Regions from separate parts of the Enterobacter bugandensis genome, predicted to be linked through region 1. Evidence: predicted binding sites of a transcription regulator. Region 1 holds the regulator's gene; each other region holds the start of a gene.
What was found. Region 1 encodes PhoB, which activates phosphate uptake and scavenging genes when phosphate is short. Its sites were predicted from a motif close to CTGTCATAAAACTGNCNNAT; they were not measured.
Positions count from the first base shown of each region.

Region 2: the regulator PhoB is predicted to act here: its motif matches at 5,839-5,858, upstream of phnC (phosphonate ABC transporter ATP-binding protein).
Region 3: the regulator PhoB is predicted to act here: its motif matches at 3,084-3,103, upstream of DG357_RS05780 (PhoX family protein).

Region 1 is NZ_LT992502.1:1,062,631-1,070,125, forward strand. Features, by position in the region: gene sbcC (exonuclease subunit SbcC) at 1-189, opposite strand, end outside; gene sbcD (exonuclease subunit SbcD) at 186-1,391, opposite strand; gene phoB (phosphate response regulator transcription factor PhoB) at 1,579-2,268, shown strand; gene phoR (phosphate regulon sensor histidine kinase PhoR) at 2,290-3,585, shown strand; gene brnQ (branched-chain amino acid transporter carrier protein BrnQ) at 3,996-5,315, shown strand; gene proY (proline-specific permease ProY) at 5,397-6,770, shown strand; gene malZ (maltodextrin glucosidase) at 6,912-7,495, shown strand, end outside.
Region 2 is NZ_LT992502.1:371,024-378,518, forward strand. Features, by position in the region: gene phnJ (alpha-D-ribose 1-methylphosphonate 5-phosphate C-P-lyase PhnJ) at 1-255, opposite strand, end outside; gene DG357_RS01800 (carbon-phosphorus lyase complex subunit PhnI) at 248-1,312, opposite strand; gene phnH (phosphonate C-P lyase system protein PhnH) at 1,312-1,896, opposite strand; gene phnG (phosphonate C-P lyase system protein PhnG) at 1,893-2,345, opposite strand; gene phnF (phosphonate metabolism transcriptional regulator PhnF) at 2,346-3,071, opposite strand; gene phnE (phosphonate ABC transporter, permease protein PhnE) at 3,092-3,871, opposite strand; gene phnD (phosphonate ABC transporter substrate-binding protein) at 3,923-4,939, opposite strand; gene phnC (phosphonate ABC transporter ATP-binding protein) at 4,963-5,751, opposite strand; gene yjdN (VOC family metalloprotein YjdN) at 5,889-6,326, opposite strand; gene DG357_RS01840 (zinc ribbon domain-containing protein YjdM) at 6,408-6,743, opposite strand; gene crfC (clamp-binding protein CrfC) at 7,337-7,495, shown strand, end outside.
Region 3 is NZ_LT992502.1:1,203,493-1,210,987, forward strand. Features, by position in the region: gene DG357_RS05765 (EAL domain-containing protein) at 1-206, opposite strand, end outside; tRNA gene DG357_RS05770 (tRNA-Arg) at 485-561, shown strand; partial or broken gene DG357_RS22930 (hypothetical protein) at 577-695, opposite strand; gene DG357_RS05775 (TonB-dependent receptor) at 850-3,033, shown strand; gene DG357_RS05780 (PhoX family protein) at 3,162-5,135, shown strand; gene pheP (phenylalanine transporter) at 5,238-6,626, shown strand; gene DG357_RS05790 (MFS transporter) at 6,871-7,495, shown strand, end outside.

The sequences.
Region 1 (7,495 bases):
CTTATTCAGGCGCGGGGTTTCGTGGTAGAGCGCCAGGCAGATGGCATCGAGCAGGGTGGTTTTACCCGCGCCGGTTGCGCCAGTGATGGCAAACAGGCCGTTGCTGGCAAAAGGCTCCGCAGTGAAGTCAATTTTCCACTCGCCCTTGAGGGAGTTGAGATTTTTCAGGCGCAGGCTCAGAATTTTCATGCGTTTTCTTCCTCGTCATTGAGGGCGTGCAGAGTATGGCTGAACAGCTCGTTGAGCCTGACGCGCTTTGCATCATCGATCTCTTCCTGCGACAGTCGGCGCTCGAACACCTCTTCTACGCGCAATTCGCTAAGCGTTTCGCGCTGGGCACCGAGCAGAATTTTCTCGCGCTGCTCGCGGCTGCGGCGCACCAGCAGCACCTCAACCGGCAACTCTTCGGTCAGCGCCTGAATTTTCCGCTGCATATCGTGCAGGTAGTCATCGGTGGTGATTTCAATATCCAGCCAGACGGGCGGGTTAAGCTCAGCGCCGCGCCACTGCTCAAGCTGGGCGGTGATGGCAGCCAGATCGCCCTTCAGCACCGCCAGCGGCTGGGTGACCGGCACTTCCAGCGTCTCGACGGCGCTGAGTTTGCCCTCATCAAAGCTCACCAGATGCACGGATTTGGCTTTTCCGGTTTCATCGAAGCTGAGCGAAATAGGGGAGCCACAGTAGCGGATATGCTCGCAGCCGCCGATGACCTGGGCGCGGTGAATGTGCCCGAGTGCGATGTAGTCCGCGGGCGGGAAGTTTTGCGCCGGAAAGGCGTCCAGCGTACCGATATAGATCTCGCGGACCGCGTCACTTTTGCTGGCCCCGACGGTAGTGAGGTGCCCGGTGGCAATGACCGGAATGGCCTGTTCACCGCGCAGGGCACAGGCTTCCGCGTGCTGCTGGTGATAATAGTCGGTGATGGCCTGCAATAAATGCTGCTGCTTTTCCGCGCCCGATAGTCCCGCCTGGCTTTGCACGATGTCCCGCGGACGTAAAAAGGGAATCGGACACAGTACCGCGCCCGGCGACCCGTCGCGTTTTTTCAGGATCTGCGGCGCGTGCCCGGCGCTGGCGACCACGGTGGTATTGAGAAACGCCAGGATGTCGCGGGATTCATTGAGCGTGGCGACGGAGTCATGGTTACCGGCGACAATCACCAGATGACAGCCGGTCTGCTGCAGGTTCACCACGAAGCGGTTATACAGTTCACGCGCATAGCTCGGCGGCGAACCGGTATCAAAGATGTCACCCGCCACAATAATGGCATCCACCTCGTGCGCCTGGGCCGTTTCCAGAAGCCAGTTCAGGAACGCTTCATGTTCAGCCGCACGGCTTTTGCTGTAAAAATTTTGACCCAGATGCCAGTCCGAGGTGTGAAGTATGCGCATAGGAGATCCGTGGCGAAAAACGATGCGGGCGATTATAAACTGTCAGGGAAAGGAAAATAACCGCTGTAATAAAACAACAGTTTGCCATTTATAGTGGTACTGTTTTTCATAAATCTGTCATAAATCTGACGCATAATGGCGCCGCATTACAAACTTGTAACTTAAATAAGATAAGACAGGGCAAAGTATGGCGAGACGTATTCTGGTCGTAGAAGATGAAGCTCCAATTCGTGAAATGGTGTGCTTCGTGCTCGAACAAAATGGCTTCCAGCCGGTTGAAGCGGAAGATTATGACAGCGCGGTGAACCAGCTGAATGAACCCTGGCCCGATCTGATTCTGCTTGACTGGATGTTGCCCGGCGGCTCCGGACTGCAGTTTATCAAACATCTGAAGCGTGAAGCGCTGACCCGCGACATCCCGGTGGTGATGCTCACGGCGCGCGGAGAGGAAGAGGATCGCGTGCGCGGTCTGGAGACCGGCGCGGACGATTACATTACCAAGCCTTTCTCCCCGAAAGAGCTGGTTGCCCGCATTAAGGCCGTCATGCGCCGTATTTCCCCGATGGCGGTGGAAGAGGTGATCGAGATGCAGGGCCTCAGCCTTGACCCAACGTCACACCGCGTGATGACCGGCGAAAATCCCCTCGACATGGGGCCTACCGAATTTAAACTCCTGCACTTCTTTATGACCCATCCGGAACGCGTTTACAGCCGCGAGCAGTTGCTGAATAACGTCTGGGGAACTAACGTGTATGTCGAAGACCGGACGGTTGACGTACATATCCGCCGCCTGCGAAAAGCGCTGGAACTGAGCGGCCACGATCGCATGGTACAGACGGTCCGCGGCACGGGTTATCGTTTCTCGACCCGTTTCTGAATAATGACAGGAGTGTGACGCGTGCTGGAACGTCTGTCATGGAAAAGGCTCGTCTTTGAACTGATCTTATGCTGTATTCCGGCCCTTCTTCTGGGGGCCTTACTTGGGCATCTGCCGTGGTTTCTGCTGGCGGCGGTCACCGGGCTGTTAGCCTGGCATTTCTGGAACCTGCTGCGTCTCTCCTGGTGGCTGTGGGTGGACCGCAGTATGACCCCGCCGCCGGGAAGCGGCAGCTGGGAGCCGCTGCTGTACGGCCTGCACCAGATGCAGATGCGTAATAAAAAGCGTCGCCGCGAGCTGGGAAGCCTGATCAAACGCTTTCGCAGCGGCGCAGAGTCGCTGCCGGATGCGGTGATCCTGACGACAGAAGAAGGAACTATTTTCTGGTGTAACGGGCTTGCGCAACAGCTGCTGGGCCTGCGCTGGCCGGACGACAATGGTCAGAACATCCTCAACCTTCTGCGTTATCCCGAGTTCACGCTGTATCTGAAAAAGCGTGATTTCACCCGTCCCCACAATCTGAAGCTGAATAACGGTCGCCATCTGGAAATCCGCGTGATGCCCTACAGCGATCGCCAGTGGCTGATGGTGGCGCGCGACGTCACCCAGATGCACCAGCTGGAAGGGGCGCGTCGTAACTTTTTCGCCAACGTCAGCCACGAACTACGCACCCCGTTGACCGTGCTGCAGGGCTACCTGGAGATGATGCAGGAGCAAACCCTGGAAGGCGCGCCGCGTGAAAAAGCGCTGCATACGATGCGCGAGCAAACGCACCGTATGGAAGGGCTGGTGAAGCAGCTGCTGACGCTGTCAAAGATTGAAGCGGCGCCTTCTCTTGCGCTGAATGACACCATTGATGTGCCAATGATGCTGCGCGTCGTCGAGCGTGAAGCGCAGACGTTAAGCCATAAAAAACATCAGCTGACCTTTGACGTCGACAACACGCTGAAGGTGCTGGGCAGCGAGGATGAACTGCGTAGCGCCATCTCCAACCTGGTGTACAACGCGGTAAACCATACGCCGGAAGGAACGGATATCGTGGTGCGCTGGCAGCATACGCCGGCAGGCGCCGAGTTTAGCGTTGAGGATAACGGGCCGGGGATCGCCCCGGAGCATATTCCGCGCCTGACCGAGCGCTTCTACCGGGTGGATAAAGCGCGATCGCGGCAGACGGGGGGAAGCGGCCTGGGGCTGGCGATTGTGAAACACGCGGTGAATCACCATGAAAGCCGTCTTGATATCCAGAGTACCCTGGGTAAGGGAACCCGCTTTAGTTTCGTTATCCCGGAACGATTAATTGCCAAAAAGAGCGCCTGACGGCAGGCGTGTCATTTTACCTTTCCACGGGTCAGCCATCGCTGGCCCGTTTGCTTTGCAGTCAAGCGAAACGCGTGTGAATTTTATACGGTTGGCTGTTTTTTGTTCGCATGATTAGCCATGGGTTTTTCCTATAATTAGCGCATTGTTCTGGTGCGCGTTTTCATACTGGCATATTGTTCTGGTTTTGCGATCCCTCCTTGCCTTTAAACGTTATAAGCGTTTAAATTGCCCCCCAGATACTGTCAGACCGACTGTATTTGCGTGGTAAATCGAAAAACTATTCTTCTCCACGCCAGGACGGGAGCATTTCCCGCTGAAATTGAGCAAATTTTCGGCTGTATCGTCCCGTCAGGGAAATCGAAAAATCTCAACGTTTTCAACACCACATCCACAGGCAGTAAGGTTTTATGACCCATCACTTAAAATCGCGTGACATTATCGCGCTGGGCTTTATGACATTTGCGCTGTTCGTTGGCGCAGGCAACATCATTTTCCCTCCAATGGTTGGCTTACAGGCGGGTGAACACGTCTGGACCGCCGCGTTTGGTTTCCTGATTACTGCCGTGGGCCTGCCGGTACTGACCGTTATCGCACTGGCGAAAGTCGGTGGCGGCGTGGATAGCCTTAGCACCCCGATTGGCAAAGTGGCTGGCGTTCTGCTGGCTACCGTCTGCTATCTGGCCGTTGGTCCGCTGTTTGCCACTCCGCGTACCGCGACCGTTTCCTTCGAAGTGGGCATCGCCCCGCTGACCGGCGACGGCGCGATGCCGCTGTTCATCTACAGCCTGATTTATTTCGCCATCGTGATTCTGGTTTCCCTCTATCCGGGCAAGCTGCTGGACACGGTAGGTAACTTCCTGGCGCCGCTGAAAATTGTAGCGCTGATCGTGCTGGCCGTGGCGGCCATCATCTGGCCAGCCGGCCCGATTAGCGACGCGATGGATGCCTATAAAAACGCCGCGTTCTCTAACGGCTTTGTGAACGGCTACCTGACGATGGATACGCTGGGCGCGATGGTGTTTGGTATCGTTATCGTTAACGCCGCGCGTTCCCGCGGCGTGACCGAAGCGCGTTTGCTGACCCGTTATACCATCTGGGCTGGCCTGATGGCCGGTGTGGGCCTGACGCTGCTGTATCTGGCGCTGTTCCGCCTGGGCTCTGACAGCGCGATGCTGGTTGATCAGAACGCGAACGGTGCGGCTATCCTGCACGCTTACGTTCAGCACACCTTCGGTGGGGCGGGCAGCATGCTGCTGGCGGCGCTGATCTTCCTGGCGTGTCTGGTAACCGCGGTTGGCCTGACCTGCGCCTGCGCAGAGTTCTTTGCGCAGTATCTGCCGCTCTCTTACCGTACCCTGGTGTTTATCCTCGGTATCTTCTCGATGGCGGTGTCTAACCTCGGTCTGAGCCACCTGATTCAGGTCTCTATTCCGGTGCTGACGGCGATCTATCCGCCGTGCATCGTGCTGGTGGTGCTGAGCTTCACCCGTCCGTGGTGGCATAACTCCTCACGAATTATTGCGCCAGCCATGTTTATCAGCCTGATTTTTGGTATCCTTGACGGGATTAAAGCATCAGCGTTCGCTGAAATTCTGCCAGCCTGGACACAGCGTCTGCCGCTGTCCGAGCAGGGCCTGGCCTGGCTGATGCCTACCGTTGTTGCACTGGTTCTGGCGGTTATCTGGGACCGTGCTGCAGGGCGTCAGGTCACATCGAACGCTCATTAATCAACGGCAACAAACTGTTTAACCACGGGGCTTAAGGCCCCGTGGTTTTTTGTTTTTTTCGTGTTGAATGGCAAGATTTAAATGGAAAGCACTAACAAACTTAAACGTGGATTGAGCACGCGCCACATCCGCTTTATGGCGCTGGGCTCTGCTATCGGCACCGGTCTTTTTTATGGCTCGGCAGATGCCATCAAAATGGCCGGTCCAAGCGTGCTGCTGGCGTACATCATCGGCGGCGTGGCGGCGTATATCATCATGCGCGCCCTCGGCGAAATGTCGGTTCACAACCCGTCTGCCAGCTCCTTCTCCCGCTACGCGCAGGAAAACCTCGGCCCGCTGGCCGGGTTTATCACCGGCTGGACCTACTGCTTCGAAATTTTGATTGTGGCGATTGCCGACGTAACCGCATTCGGCATCTACATGGGCGTCTGGTTCCCGGCGGTGCCGCACTGGATCTGGGTGCTGAGCGTGGTGTTGCTCATTTGCGCCGTCAATCTGATGAGCGTGAAGGTGTTCGGCGAGCTGGAGTTCTGGTTCTCCTTCTTCAAGGTCGCGACCATCATCATCATGATTGTGGCGGGTTTCGGGATCATCATCTGGGGGATTGGCAACGGCGGCCAGCCGACCGGCATCCATAACCTCTGGAGCAATGGCGGCTTCTTCAGCAACGGCTGGCTCGGGATGGTGATGTCGCTACAGATGGTAATGTTCGCCTACGGCGGCATCGAGATTATCGGCATCACCGCCGGGGAAGCGAAAGATCCGGAGAAATCCATTCCGCGCGCCATCAACTCGGTACCGATGCGTATTCTGGTGTTCTACGTGGGTACGCTGTTCGTGATTATGTCCATCTACCCGTGGAACCAGGTAGGCACTAACGGTAGCCCGTTTGTCCTGACCTTCCAGCATATGGGCATTGCCTTTGCTGCCAGCATTTTGAACTTTGTGGTGCTGACCGCGTCGCTTTCGGCCATCAACAGTGACGTCTTTGGCGTGGGCCGCATGCTGCACGGCATGGCGGAGCAGGGCAGCGCGCCGAAGGTGTTCGCCAAAACTTCACGCCGCGGTACGCCGTGGGTGACGGTGGTGGTGATGACCGTAGCGCTGCTGTTCTCGGTTTACCTGAACTACATCATGCCGGAGAACGTCTTCCTGGTGATTGCGTCCCTGGCGACTTTCGCGACCGTGTGGGTGTGGATCATGATCCTGATGTCGCAGATTGCCTTCCGCCGCCGTCTGTCGCCGGATGAGGCGAAAGCGCTGAAGTTTAAGGTGCCGGGCGGGGTGGCGACGACCGTGGTCGGGCTGATCTTCCTGGTGTTTATCATTGGCCTGATTGGCTACCATCCGGATACCCGCATTTCCCTGTACGTGGGCTGTGCGTGGATCGTTCTGCTGCTGATCGGCTGGGTGTTTAAGTGCCGCCGTGACCGTCAATTGGCAGAAGCACAGTAATATTTTTATCCCCCCTCCCTCGCGGGAGAGGGGATTTTTGCCTCCTCCCCCGTCCTCCTCCCCCAATAAATCTCGTCATGGTGAGCTATCCTTAACCACCCTGTGGCAAGGTGACGTCAATTTCATCAGAGGGGATTCGTGATGTTAAACGCCTGGCACCTTCCGGTTGCCCCATTTGTTAAGCAAAACAAAGACAACCTTGTGATTACGCTCTGGCTGGCGGGGGAAAATCAGCCGGAACGCGTGACGCTCCGCGCCGAAATTGATAACGAAGAGACCGGGCTGAAAATGCACAAGCTGCGCAGCCAGCCGCAGCCGGGGATTACGGCGTGGCGGGCGAATATCGATTTGCGCAGCGGGCAGCCGCGCCGTCGCTATAGCTTTAAGCTTTTATGGAACAACCGCCAGCTGTGGTTTACCCCGCAGGGGTTTAGCCGTTTCCCACCGGCCCGGCTGGAGCAGTTTGCCGTCGATTACCCGGATAACGGCCCGCAGTGGGTTAACGATCAGGTCTTTTATCAGATTTTCCCGGACCGCTTTGCGCGCAGCGAAAAACGCACCGCCGGCCAGGACAAGGTCTATTACCATCATGCCGCGGGTCACGACATCATCCTGAAAAAATGGGATGAACCGGTGACGGCGCAGGCGGGCGGCTCGACGTTCTACGGCGGCGATCTCGACGGCATCAGCGAAAAGCTGCCGTACCTGAAAAAACTCGGCGTGAC
Region 2 (7,495 bases), 690 kb from region 1:
GAAGTTGCGGATCGACACGGCGTTGGTGGTATCGTCCGCGCCCTGGTCGATAACCTTCAGCACGTCCGCTTCGCCAATCACGCTGGCGGTGATCTGAATGCCGCCCGTGCCCCAGCCGTACGGCATCGGCATTTCACGGCCACCAAACGGCACCTGATAGCCCGGAATAGCCACCGCTTTTAAAATGGCGCGGCGGATCATGCGTTTAGTTTGCTCATCCAGATAGGCAAAGTTGTAGCCGCTTAAGTTAGCCATTGGCGCGCTCCCGTTGCAGGCGTTTCAGCAGTTCCAGTTCGGCCTGGAAATCGACGTAGTGCGGCAGCTTGAGGTGCGAGACAAAGCCTGCGGCCTCGACGTTGTCCGCGTGGGCCAGTACGAACTCTTCGTCCTGCGCCGGGCCGGCAATGTGCTCGCCGTAGTCCGGCGCCTGCAGGGCGCGGTCAACCAGCGCCATCGCCATCGCCTTGCGCTCGCCGAGGCCAAACACCAGCCCGTAGCCGCGGGTAAAATGCGGGTCTTCATTCTCTGGCGCGACGAAACCGTTGACCATTTCGCACTCGGTCATCAGCAGTTCGCCGACGTTCACCGCAAAACCCAGCTCTTCCGGCACGATTTCGACGTCGAGATAGCCGCTGCGGATCTCTGCCGCGAACGGGTGGTTGCGCCCGTAGCCGCGCTGTGTGGAGTAGGCCAGCGCCAGCAGATACCCTTCGTCGCCGCGCATCAGCTGTTGCAGGCGGGACGAGCGTGAGCACGGGTAGACCGGCGGCGTGCGGGTGACGTCGTCCGGCGTGGCGCCAGTGTCTTCTTCCGCTTTCGCCAGCCCCTGGTTTGCCAGCAGGCTGAAGACGTGCGGAGACGGTTCCTGTTCGACGTCTGAAGTGCTGAGCGTTGGGGCTTCGCCGTTCGCCAGCAGCGTGAAGTCCAGCAGACGATGGGTGTAGTCGTAAGTCGGGCCAAGCAGCTGGCCGCCGGGAATGTCTTTATAAACGGCAGAGATTCGGCGCTCCAGGCGCATTTCCGCCGTGTTCACCGGCTCGCTGACTGCCAGACGGGGAACGGTGGTGCGCCAGGCGCGCAGCAGGAAGATGGCTTCCACGTTATCGCCGCTGGCCTGCTTGAGCGCCAGCGCTGCAAGCTCGCGGTCAGCAACGCCGCCCTCGGTCATCACGCGGTCAACCGCGAGGTTAAGCTGTTGCTCAATTTGGGCGACGCTCAGCTCGGGAAGCTGTTCATCGCCCCGGCGTCTGTGCTCCTGTAAGGCATGAGCGGCGGCGATCGCCTTTTCGCCTCCTTTGACGGCTACGTACATCAGCACACCTCCACGTGGGTAGTCCGCGGGATTGCCAGCAGGCGCTCCCCGCAGGTCAGGATCAGGTCAATGCCGAGCGGGAACGGGTGCGGGCGCTCGGTCAGCTCATGGATGATGCACTCCGGTAGCTGGGGCGCGACCATCCGCTCGTCGGCGATGCCTGCGCCCGTCAGGCGAAGCATGCGGCCACCGCTCAGGCTGGAGACCTGCAAAATCAGCGTGGCGCTGGTTTCCGGTGCGACGGCGCTGCCTTCGCTCAGGGCGTTAAGCTGTTCATGGCTGATCTGTTCGTCGGCCACGGCAAAGACCGCCTGCTGGGGCTGCTCGACCAGCGGCGCGCTGGTGTGAAAGCGCAGGTTCTGGCTGGCGATATCGTTCAGCAATGCGCCTGACAGCCATACCGGGGTGTCGTTGTCCGCCAGCGTCAGCAGCACGCTGGTGGAGGCGAGGTTCAGCGGCAGCCAGCCCTGCGAGAGCTGGTGCAGCGAGACGATCACGCCGGGCTCGCTCATGGCTTTCAGCAGGCGACGGAAACTCTGTTGGGCATCCTGGACGGCCAGGGTAAAAGCAGGTTGAAGCGTCATGCGTTGTCTCCGCGAACGAGCGTAAAGAAGTCGACCCGGCTGGTGTTCACTTCGGCCTGACGCGCGGCAAGGCGTGCGGCGCGGTCGGCTTCCAGCGGGGCAATAAGGGTTTCCATTAACGTCTGGAAATGCGGGTGTTCCTGTAAAAGCGCGTCGATCACCGCGCAGCGCTCGGCGTGCGTTTTGTCTCGCCCAAGTACGTAGCTATAACCCAGCGTGCCGCTGTTAAGGCGGATAGCCGCGCGGGTGAGGGTGGCATCGCCGGCGAAGAAGCGCTCGCCGGTGCCGCCCATGCGTGCCTGGATCTGCACCAGGCCGATCTCCGGCGCGCGGATCGTGTCGTAGTCCGGCGTCAGGCCGAGTGCGTTCATGCGGGCGGCCAGCGCAGCAGGCTGGCTATGGGCCAGCACGCGCATCCAGCGCTGTCGGGTGGAGGTGTCGAAGTGCATTCAGTGCTCCATGGTGAATTCAATCATGTCGGCGCGGGTCAGGCTGACGGAGTATTCCGTCGCGTTGATCTCGCCGTCACGGTGGTTGAGGGTGCGCACGCAGAGCAGCGGGGCCATGTTGGGGATCTCCAGCACCTTGCTCTCTTTCGCCTGTGCACGGCGGGCGCTGATGCGCGTCTGGGTGCGTTTGAGCGCGATACCCGTCGCGTCCTGAAGGAAATCATGCAGGGAACCGCTGGCGAAATGTTGCAGCACGGGCCAGAGGGTGAGGTCCGCGAAGTAGTGGTCAATCTGGCAGACCGCCACGCCGTTGACCCGGCGCAACGTACGCAGGTGTACGACGTTGTCACCCTCCTGAATCCCGAGCGCATCCGCCACGTGGCGGGAGGCCGGGCGCAGAACCGAGAGCAGCTTTTCGCTGGTTGGATGGCTACCCTGATCCAGCAGATTCTGGCTAAAACGCGCCTGGGCGTTGAGCGGGTAGTCAAACGGGCGCATCAGCACCAGCACGCCAACGCCCTGACGGCGCTGGACCCAGCCGCGCTCCACCAGCTGGTCAATGGCGCGGCGCAGAGTGTGGCGGTTCACCTCGTAGCGGTCGGCAAGCTGCTGCTCGGCGGGCAGGTAGTCACCGCAGCGGTAATGCGTGCGCAGCTCCACTTCGAGCCTGGCCGCAATCTCTTGCCAGCGGGTAGGGTAACTGGTCGGATGTCTGGATAAGTGCATACCAATCAAAGCCTCGCTAATCAGATGAAGTGCTTACGCAAGCGTTGAGAGAGGAAATCCAGCAGGCTGACGGTGACGATGATAAGCACCATCAGGGCGCAGGTTTGCTGGAACTGGAAACCGCGAATCGCTTCCCACAGGGTGACGCCAATCCCGCCTGCGCCCACCATACCGACCACGGTGGCGGAACGAACGTTGGACTCGAAGCGGTACAGCGAGTAGGAGATCAGCAGCGGCATCACCTGCGGCAGGACGCCGTAGAGGATCTCTTCGATTTTGTTGGCGCCGGTTGCGCGAATACCTTCCACCGGGCCGGGCTCGATGGCTTCGACCGCTTCCGAGAGCAGCTTGGAGAGCACGCCGGTGGTGTGGATGAACAGCGCCATCACGCCCGCGAACGGACCCAGGCCAACGGCGACCACAAATAGCATCGCAAAGACCATTTCGTTGATGGCGCGACAGGCGTCCATCAGGCGACGCATCGGCTGGTATACCCACCACGGCACGATGTTTTCGGCGCTCATCAGGCCGAACGGAATGGAGAGAACGACGGCGAGGGCGGTGCCCCAGACGGCGATTTGCAGGGTGATGGCCATTTCGCTGAGGTAGTCCTGCCACTGGCTGAAATCCGGCGGGAAGAAGTCGGCGGCGAAGGTCGCCATGTTGCCGGAATCTTTGAAGAGCAGCAGCGGATCCATCTCCGCGCCCTTCCAGGAGATAACGAGTACCGCCAGCAGGATGGCCCAGCTTATGAGCGAGAACCAGCTGCGCTTCGGCGGCGGGAGGGTGATGGTTTGCATGTTGGCTCCTTAATCTGTTCCCCCTCTCCCCCAAGGGAGAGGGGACTTGTGTTACTGCACCGCTTTATTCACGCTCGTCATCGCACCCAGCGCGGCGGTCAGGCGGTCGAGGTCTTCCAGCTGGGCCTGGATTTCAGAGACTTTGCTGGTCTTCTCCTCTTCCTTCAGCCCTTTGTTGTCCTTCACGGCCTGCATCTGCTTAAACAGCGCCAGCTGGCGAATCGGGACCAGCTGCAGATCGCTGGACGCGCGGAACGGTGCCCAGCCCAGACGTTCCAGAACCGCTTTCTCTTCCGGCGTTTTGCCGTAGTTCATAAAGAAGTCGTAGACCTTGTCCTTGGTGCTTTCGGAGAGATTTTTGCGCCAGACGATCGGATCGCCGGGGATCAGCGGGGATTTCCAGATGACCTTTAGCTCTTTCAGCTTGTCCGGCGCGGAGGTTTTCAGCTTGTCGAGGTTTTCGGTGTTGTTGGTGGCAACGTCCACCTGCTTGTTCGCCACGGCCAGCGCGTTGGTTTCGTGGCTGGCGTTTACGGTGCGCTTAAAGTCGCTGGCGGAGATGTTGTTTTTCGCGAAGACGTAGTAGCCAGGGACGAGGAAGCCGGAGGTGGAGTTCGGATCGCCGTTACCAAAGGTCAGATCTTTGCGTTTGGCGATCATGTCGTTGAGGTTGTTGATCGGGCTGTCTTTGTTCACGATCAGCACGCTCCAGTATCCTGGAGAACCATCTGCCGCAACGGTCTGGGCAAAGACCTGACCGTTGGCGCGGTCCACCGCTTCCATGGCGGAAAGGTTGCCGTACCAGGCGATGTCCACTTTGTTAAAGCGCATCCCCTGAATGATGCCCGCGTAGTCCGGGGCGAAGAAGGCGTTCACTTTGATCCCCAGTTTGGTTTCCATATCTTTCAGGAACGGTTCCCACTGCGGCTTCAGGTTTTGCTGTGATTCCGTTGAAATGATGCCAAAGTTCAACGCTTTTTCCTGCTCTTCGGCGTACGCCGGGCTTAACAGGGTGCTGATGCTGAACATGCTGGTGAAGGCCAGCGCGGCAACGGCTTTGTAGTTCATTTCCATTCCTCGTTATCGGGACGTTAAGCAGCCTGCGCGCGTTCTTCGACGCGGTTTACGCTGCGGTAGAGATGGTCAAAACGTTCGTTATCAAACTGATGGCTGGCGCCATCGAAGAACACGTGGCCCTGACGCAGGGCGACGATGCGCTCGCAGTAGCGCAGGGCGTAATCCACCTGATGCAGCGTCACCACCACGGTGATGCCGTCGTTCTGGTTGATGTCGCGCAGGGTTTCCATCACGATGCGGGCCGACTCCGGATCCAACGAGGCGATGGGCTCATCGGCGAGAATGATTTTGGCTTTCTGCATCAGGGCGCGGGCGATAGCGACGCGCTGCTGCTGCCCGCCGGACAGCGTGGACACGCGCTGGTGGGCGAAGTGCGCCATGCCGACGCGGGTCAGCGCCTGTAAGGCCTCCTGCTTCTGTGATGGGGAGAACCAGCGCAGGCAGGTGCGCCAGAACGGGGTGCTGCCGAGCGCGCCAATCAGCACGTTCTCCAGCACCGTCAGGCGGTTCACCAGGTTGAACTGCTGAAAGATGTAGCCCGTCCGGGCGCGGCTTTCGCGAATATCGCTCGCCAGACGGCCTGCATGCTGCACGGTGTTACCCAGCAGCTCGACGCGGCTTTCCGGCGTTTTATCGCAGGTAATAAGGCCGCTTAAGTGACGCAGAAGGGTGGATTTTCCTGAACCTGACGGCCCCAGCAGCGCCACCATTTCGCCCTGCTGGACGGTCAGATCAACGGCATGCAGCGCCTTGTTGTGATTGAAGGTCTTGCTCAGTTTCTCGACGCGGATAACAGTGTGCATGTGCTGGGCCTCACGATAAATGTGGCCTCATGCTGGCGCATCAATATGACATTTGGGTTAAGTGCAGGTTGCGGGAGTTTGAAGAGTTGAGGGGAGTTTGATGACAGGCGGAGGCAGACCGCCCACCGCCCGAAAAATTAGTGCTGCTGCTTAACGACGTTAATCATCCACGGCACGCCGTACTTGTCGGTGACCTTACCGAAGCCGTGCGCCCAGAAGGTTTCCTGCCAGGCCATGTCGATATTCCCGCCATCGGCAAGGTTGTCGAACCAGCGCTTGCCTTCTGACACATCCTGCGTGTCGAGTACCAGCGTGAAGCCCGCGTACTGTGCGCTGCTGCCCGGCGGCAGCCCGTCGCTCATCATGATATCGCTGCCCGCAATGCGAACGTTGGAGTGAGCGATAGCCGAATCCGGAAACTGCATGCCGGACGGACAGCCTTCTTCGCTGTTATCGCTTTTTGGCATTTCGCCGAAGGTGATTTTATAGAGGAGTTCTGCGCCGACGGCCTGCTGATAGAAGGCGGTAGCCTCTGCACAGTTGCCGGCAAAAGAGATGTAGGGACTTAACGGCATAATCTTTACCTCACGTAAGAAAAGCCCGTTAAGTGTAGTTCCCGAAAGCCCGGTAAGCGAAGTGCTACCGGGCGGGTTAAATCAGTTCTTTTTCACGAACTCAGATTTCAGTTTCATCGGACCGAAGCCGTCAATTTTGCAATCGATATTATGATCGCCTTCCACCAGACGGATATTCTTCACTTTGGTGCCGATCTTCAGCATGGAAGAGCTGCCTTTCACCTTAAGATCTTTCACCACGGTGACGCTGTCGCCATCCGCCAGCAGATTACCGTTGGCATCTTTGACGACCAGCGCATCAGCGTCCTGCGCTGGCTCGGCATCATTCCATTCGTGTGCACATTCCGGGCAGATGAACATGCCATTATCTTCGTAGGTGTATTCAGAATTGCATTTTGGGCAGTGTGGGAGTTGCATGTCGGTATCCTCAAAAGTGTTAACGCGCTGGAAAGTGCCAGCTAAATGACGGCAGAGTGCCGAAAAAGGCGGCAAGTATAACGCAAATCCACACTTTTGTCGGTGCTATTGTGAATTTAAAAAACGCAGAAAATGTGTTGCGAGTGACACTTACTGTCAGTCAGCTAAGCGATGCTAACGTCATTAACACGGTGGAAAGAGAAGTCGCTAAATATATCGAATATTTTATTGCGGCAAATTGCTACGCACCTTCATTTCGGATAAGGTGAAGCAACGCATTGTTATTTATCTTCGAACTTTACTGCCATGCATTTCTTATGTTGGCGGCCTATCCCTCTCTTTTTAGGTGGGTAAATAATGATGATATATCCTGAAGCTTCTTAAAATGGGCCAGGCTTTTTATCTTTTGGCTTTCAGGCCTTGAGGAGAGCTTTACACGCCATGCAGGGATAGCCATTTATTTCTGATTATCTTCAATTAGTTATATTTTGGTGAACATGTTTTCCACACGTGATCATATAAGCCTGAACATCATAATTAATACAAGTGGCTTAATAAAAGTAATAAATTTGCGTTAAGGAAAGGCTTTTATCATGCACACACAGACCATTTTTGAATTAAGTCAGGAAGCTGAGCGTTTGTTACAGCTTGCCCTGCAAAATCTCGATACCCTGAAATCAATGCCGACAGCGAAGCTGGAGAGCACGACGGCTGCTATTACAGGTGAAAAGAACAACGTGCTGCCTTTGCAT
Region 3 (7,495 bases), 140 kb from region 1:
GCTTCAAGCAGCGTCATTGACCAGCCTGCCGACTGATGGCGAAAAAAATCCTCGCTGTGCTGCGTTTCGGACAGAATGCTAAGCACCTCCACGCCAACCTGACGCTGAGAGGTGAGGGCGACGACAGGCTCCAGTTTGATGCCGACGATGTCCTGAGAAATAAACTGTAATCGGGGGGGCGTATCGAACGGGTTGTGCGCTGTCACTCCATTGTCCTGTTGTCTGTCAGCCTCCAGGCGGCCGGGAAACCTTGCTCTAGTGTGACGAGCCGACGAGCAGGAAAACAGCAGGCGTTACTTAAATACAACTAAGCCTTTTCGCAGCGCTAAATTTTACGGTGAAACAGTGAGAAATGTTGAGAAAATAGCCGTATTTACAATCGGCTAGCGGTAATTGCCCCCGAAAACGGAAAAGGCATTGACTCACCTGACATTGACCGTATAATTCTTCGCGTTTCACCACCGCGAAGTTCACTCTTCTCAGTGCGCCCTTAGCTCAGTTGGATAGAGCAACGGCCTTCTAAGCCGTAGGTCGTAGGTTCGAATCCTACAGGGCGTGCCATTTAGAAACAGGCACTTACGCCAGTTTCAAACCAGCCTGATTTTCTCCTTGTGTCGTATTTGCGTCATGGTTGCCAAAATGGCCTCAATTTTCCGTGCGTGTTCACTTAAATGGTTCAGCGCAAGGTGAGCATCCCCTTTTATCACGCATTAACTTGAGCAGGATCCTGCAGAGATTTGCGCTTGCCAAAGCATAGATAATGCGTATAGTTCTCATTTGCATTGCAACCAATATATTCTAAGGCCCGTCCACGGGCTATTTTTGCGCGCACTTTCAAACGAGTTAACGATGAACAACACCAAAATGCACAAAACGCTGCTGGCGCTCGCCATTGGCGCGGTTACACATTCCGCCTGGGCGGCAGAGGATAAAAAAGAAGACACCATCGTTGTGCAGTCTGCACCTGCCGGCGACTTTAAACCCGGTGGCGACCAGCTGGTGCCGGCCTTCCTTGACGGGCAGGTGGCCAACGGCGGGCGAATGGGGATGCTCGGCCAGCAGAACGCCATGGACGTGCCGTTCAACATCATCAGCTACACCTCAAAACTGGTGGAAGATCAGCAGGCGAAAACCATTGCTGACGTGGTCGCCAACGACGCGGGCGTACAGTTTGTGCAGGGTTACGGCAACAGCGCGGAAACCTTCCGCATTCGCGGCCTGAAGTTTGACGGCGACGACATGACCTTCGGCGGCCTCTCCGGCGTGCTGCCGCGTCAGGTGGTGGATGCCCAGATGGTCGACCGCATTGAGATCTTCAAAGGGGCCAACTCCCTGATGAACGGCGCGGCAAGCTCGGGCGTGGGCGGGATGATTAACCTTGAGCCAAAGCATGCCGGGGAAACGCCGCAGGCGAAAGTGGGCGTGGACTACACCTCTGATTCCCAGATTGGCACCACGCTGGATGCGGGGCGTCGCTTTGGCGATAACGACCAGTTCGGCGCGCGCGTGAACCTCGTGCATCGTGAAGGGGAAACCGGCGTACCGAACGACCGCCGCCGCACCACGCTGCTCTCCACCGGCCTGGACTACAAAGGCGACCGCTTCCGCACCTCGCTGGATCTGGGCTATCAGAAGAAAACCTTCCACGGCAGCCCGACCAGCGTCAACATCTCGGCGGTGGACTTCGTGCCTGAACCGCCGAAAAACGATCGTAACTTCTCGCAGAAGTGGGCCTACAGCGATATCGAAAACGAGTTCGGGATGTGGCGCAGCGAGTATGACATCACCGACAGCTGGACCGCCTATACCGGCCTGGGCGCGCAGCACGCGCATGAAGAAGGGATCTACAGCGCGCCGAAGCTGGTGGACAAGAGCGGCAAGGCGACGGCCAGCCGTCTGGATACCAATCGCATCAGCGATTCCGTCAGCGGGATGGCGGGCATTCGCGGCAACTTCAACACCGGCTTCGTCTCGCACAAGGTCAACGTCGGGTACTCCGCAATGACCAAAAACGAAAAAATCGCCTGGAAAATGTCGGCGGCGAAGGATAACCCGACCACCAACATCTACCACAACACCGGCGTGGATATGCCGGACAGCACCAACTTCAACGGCTCCGGCGGTAAATACAGCGATCCGCTGACCAGCGGGCGCACCCGCACCCAGGGCTGGCTGCTGAGCGATACCCTGGGCGTGTTTGATGACAAGCTGCTGTTCACCGCAGGCGCGCGCCATCAGAAAGTGGTCGTTCGCGGGTATAACAAAATTACCGGCGCAGAGAACGACGCGGACGGCTTCGACGGCAGCCGCTGGATGCCAACCTACGGCGTGGTTTACAAACCGTGGGAAGAAATTTCCCTCTACGCCAACCACACCGAAGCGCTGCAGCCGGGCAAAACCGCACCTAACACCGCCACCAACTACGGCCAGAGCACCGGCATCGTTCACTCTAAGCAGAACGAAGTGGGCGTGAAGGCGGACTTCGGGCGCGTGGGCGGCTCTCTGGCGCTGTTTGAGATTAAAATGCCCTCGGCGATCCTCGATGCTAACAATCACTACGGCCTGGACGCTGAACAGCGCAACCGTGGCGTGGAGCTGAACGTCTTCGGCGAGCCGATGCTCGGGATGCGTCTGAACGCCAGCGCCACCTGGCTGCAGGCGGAGCTAACCAAAACCAAAAACGGCGTGAACCAGGGCAACGATGCAATTGGTATTCCGAACTTCTACGCCGTGCTGGGCGCGGAGTACGACATCAAGCCGGTTGACGGCCTGACAGCGACCGCGCGCGTGAACCACTCCGGCACGCAGTATGCCGACCTCGCGAACAGCAAAAAGCTGGATAGCTACACCACGCTGGATCTGGGCATGCGCTATCGCTTCGCGGTGAACCACAACGCAAACCAGATGACCGTGCGCGCGGGCATCGACAACGTGACCAATGAGAACTACTGGGCCAGCGTGGACGATTCCGGTACCTACATCACTCAGGGCGAACCGCGTACCTTTAAGGTCTCGGTGGGCTACGAGTTCTAAGCGTTCCACCTCGTTATCCGGGGCACGGATGCCCCCATCCTTCCGTCATCGTGTTATAAAATTGTAATAAAAGCTTCTTACACTGGTCGCCAACTCTTTTACCTCTTGGCCAATGACAGGAAGCCGCTATGGGCAGACCCCTCAAATCCGTTTTTAAAAAAGAACATCGCGACGACATCGCTAACCGCAGCGCAAACCCGGTATTCTCCGAGGTGGCGGAGGTGTTCCTCTCCCGCCGCCGTTTTCTCCAGATGGGGGCCGTTGCGGGGGCCGCCGTATCATTCCCGTTTCTGATCAAACCTGAGAACGCCATTGCCGCGGTATCGAAGCCTTCCGCGCTGGCAAAAGCGGTTTCCCTGGGCTTTACCAGCATCGACGTCTCCACCGAAGATACGGTCAGGGTGCCGGAAGGCTATATTGCCCGCCCGTTCTATCGCTGGGGGGACCCGACGGGGATCAAAAACAACATGCCAGCCTTTAAGCCGGACGCCAGCAACACTACGGATGAACAGGCCGTGCAGGCGGGCATGCACCACGACGGCATGGCGTGGTTTAGCCTGCCGCAGGGGGAGCAAAACCCGGAGCATGGCCTGCTGGCGATGAACCATGAATACATCGACAACGGGATGCTGTTTACCGACGGTACGGCGAACTGGAGCCTCGACAAGGCCCGCAAGGGGCAGAACGCGATGGGCGTGTCGGTGGTGGAAGTGAAAAAAGCGGGCAGCGACTGGCAGGTGGTACGCCCGTCTTCATATGCCCGCCGCATCACCGTCAATACGCCGATGCAGCTTACCGGCCCGGCGCGGCATCAGGACTTAATGAAAACCGCCGCCGACCCGCAGGGGGAACGCGTGCTGGGCACCATGCAAAACTGCGCTAACGGCCACACGCCGTGGGGCACCTATCTCACCTGCGAGGAAAACTGGTCGGATATTTTTGTCAAAAAAGCCGATCTCAATCCGCTGGAAAAACGCTACGGCATCAGCGACAGCGATGAATCCTACCGCTGGAACGAGGTGGACGAGCGGTTCAGCGTCGATAAAACCCCTAACGAACCCAACCGTTTCGGCTGGGTCGTGGAGATCGATCCTTACGACCCGACCTCTACGCCACGCAAGCATACCGCGCTCGGTCGCTTCAAGCATGAGGGGGCTGCCGTCACGCTCGCCGCTGATAATCGCGTGGTGGTCTATATGGGTGACGATCAGAAGTTTGAGTACATCTATAAGTTTGTCTCGGACAAAAAATACGATCCCGCGAACCGTGAAGCCAATATGCAGCTGCTGACCTCCGGCACGCTGTACGTCGCCAGGTTCAACGAGGACGGGAGCGGAGACTGGCTGCCGCTGATCTTCGGGCAAAATGGCCTGGATAAGAGTAAAGGGTTTGAAAGCCAGGGCGATCTGCTGATTAAAACCCGCCTGGCGGCCGACGCGGTGGGGGCGACCAAAATGGATCGCCCCGAATGGATAGCCGTCGATCCGCACGCCAGCGGCAGCGTCTACTGTACGCTCACCAACAACAGCGATCGCGGGAAAGAGGGGAAAGCGCCGGTGGATGCCGCCAACCCGCGCGCCAACAACGTGTTTGGGCATATCATGCACTGGCACGAAGACGGCGCGGACCCTGCTGCCGCACGCTTTAAGTGGGATATTCTGGTCATGGCCGGACGCACCGACGGCGACGATCCGAAGGCCAAAGGCTCCATGCAGGGCGCGGCATTCGGCAGTCCGGACGGACTCTCTTTCGATCATCAGGGCGTCCTGTGGATCCAGACCGACGTCTCCTCCAGCACCATCAATAAGAAAGCGTACGAGGGAATGGGCAATAACCAGATGGTGGCGACCATTCCGGGCACCAACGAGTATCGCCGTTTCCTGACCGGGCCGCGCGGGTGTGAGATCACCGGCATTGCGTTTACGCCGGACAACCGCACGCTGTTTATCAACATTCAGCACCCAGGGGAGGGCGGGGATGATATTACCGACCCGGCCAATCCTCGCGCCGTCTCTAACTGGCCGGACGCCAGCCCGAACGGACGCCCGCGATCGTCCACGGTGGTGATCGTGAAAGCGGACGGCGGAATTATCGGGTCGTGACGTTTATCCGCCGGGCGCACGCGCTGGCCCGGCGTTAAGCTTGCTACCACCAGCATGAAGTGTTAAAACGTGCCCCTTCTAAAAAAGAGACAGGGGTAGGGCGTGAAAGACGCGTCATCCGCTTCAGGCCATGGTCGCGCTGAAGCCTCGTCGGATCAGAATCCGACGCTGCAACGTGGTTTGCAAAATCGACATATTCAGTTAATTGCCCTCGGCGGCGCAATCGGTACCGGGCTGTTTCTCGGCATCGGCCCCGCCATTCAGATGGCCGGCCCGGCGGTTCTGCTGGGTTACGCTATCGCCGGGATTATCGCCTTCCTGATCATGCGCCAGCTCGGCGAGATGGTCGTTGAAGAGCCGGTGTCAGGCTCCTTCGCGCACTTTGCCTATAAATACTGGGGCCCGTTCGCAGGCTTCCTCTCCGGCTGGAACTACTGGGTGATGTTCGTGCTGGTGGGGATGGCGGAGCTGACCGCCGCCGGCATCTACATGCAGTACTGGCTGCCGGACGTGCCCACGTGGATCTGGGCGGCGGCCTTCTTCATCATCATTAACGCCGTTAACCTCGTCAACGTGCGCCTGTATGGTGAAACCGAGTTCTGGTTTGCGCTGATCAAGGTGCTGGCAATTATCGGCATGATCGGCTTTGGCCTGTGGCTGCTGTTCTCCGGCCACGGCGGCGAGCGGGCCACTATCGACAACCTGTGGCAGCACGGCGGCTTCCTGGCGACCGGCTGGAAAGGGCTCATCCTCTCGCTGGCGGTGATTATGTTCTCCTTCGGCGGTCTGGAGCTGATTGGCATTACCGCGGCCGAAGCGCGCGATCCGCATAAAAGCATTCCGAAAGCGGTCAACCAGGTGGTGTACCGTATTCTGCTGTTCTATATCGGCTCGCTGGTGGTGCTGCTGGCGCTCTATCCGTGGGTGGAAGTGAAGTCCGACAGCAGCCCGTTCGTGATGATTTTCCACGATCTCAACAGCAACGTGGTGGCTTCGGCACTGAACTTCGTCATTCTGGTGGCCTCTTTGTCGGTGTACAACAGCGGGGTCTACTCCAACAGCCGTATGCTGTTTGGCCTCTCCGTACAGGGCAACGCACCGAAGTTCCTTACCCGCGTCAGCCGCCGCGGCGTGCCGGTCAATTCGCTGTTCCTTTCCGGCGCGATTACGTCTCTGGTAGTGCTAATTAACTACCTGCTGCCGAAACAGGCCTTTGGCCTGCTGATGGCGCTGGTTGTGGCGACGCTGCTGCTGAACTGGATCATGATCTGCCTGGCGCACCTGCGTTTCCGCGCGGCGATGCGCCGCAAGGGGCGCGAGACGCAGTTCAAAGCGCTGCTCTATCCGGCGGGGAACTACCTCTGTATCGCGTTCCTGGCGTTGATTCTGGTGCTGATGTGCACCATGGATGAGATGCGACTTTCAGCAATGCTGCTGCCGGTATGGGTGGTGTTCCTGTTTATCGCGTTTAAGCTCTCACGCAAAAAGTAGCCCGTTTTTCTCCCTCTCCCTGTGGGAGAGGGCCGGGGTGAGGGCAACAGACCGCACCAAACCAGACCGCACCTGCCTTCACGCCCGGTGGCGCTGCGCTTACCGGGCCTACAAAACACTGCTTCATCTTTATCGTGACCCCCCTCCCAAATCTTCTACGATCCACAGGATCTTTATTTTGTAATCGATTACTTTTCATTTGAGTTGTTTTGTAATCGATTACTTTTTCCGGGTGAGGCTTATCATGGTGTCAACTGAAAGTAGTGAAAAGGCGATAGTGCAGCACCGGCTGCTGGTGCCGCGGCTGTCGCTGATGATGTTTCTGCAATTTTTTATCTGGGGTAGCTGGTCGGTCACGCTCGGCCTGGTGATGACCCAGCACAACATGTCTCTGCTGATTGGCGATGCCTTCTCCGCCGGGCCCATCGCCTCGATTCTTTCGCCGTTCGTGCTCGGGATGCTGGTGGACCGCTTCTTCGCTTCGCAGAAGGTGATGGCGATGATGCACCTCGCGGGCGCGGCGATCCTCTGGTTCGTGCCGGGGGCGCTGATTGCCGAGAACGGCGCGCTGCTGATTGGCCTGCTGTTTGGCTACACGCTCTGCTACATGCCGACGCTGGCGCTGACCAACAACATCGCGTTCCATAGCCTGGCGAACGTGGATAAAACCTTCCCGGTGGTGCGCGTGTTCGGCACCATCGGCTGGATCGTGGCGGGCATTTTCATCGGCGTCACCGGCGTGGCGTCCAGCGTTACCATCTTTAAGGTAGCGGCGGCCAGCTCCGTGCTGCTGGCGCTTTACAGCCTGACGCTGCCGCACACGCCTGCGCCCGCGAAAGGCCTGCCGGTGAAGGTGCGCGATCTCTTCT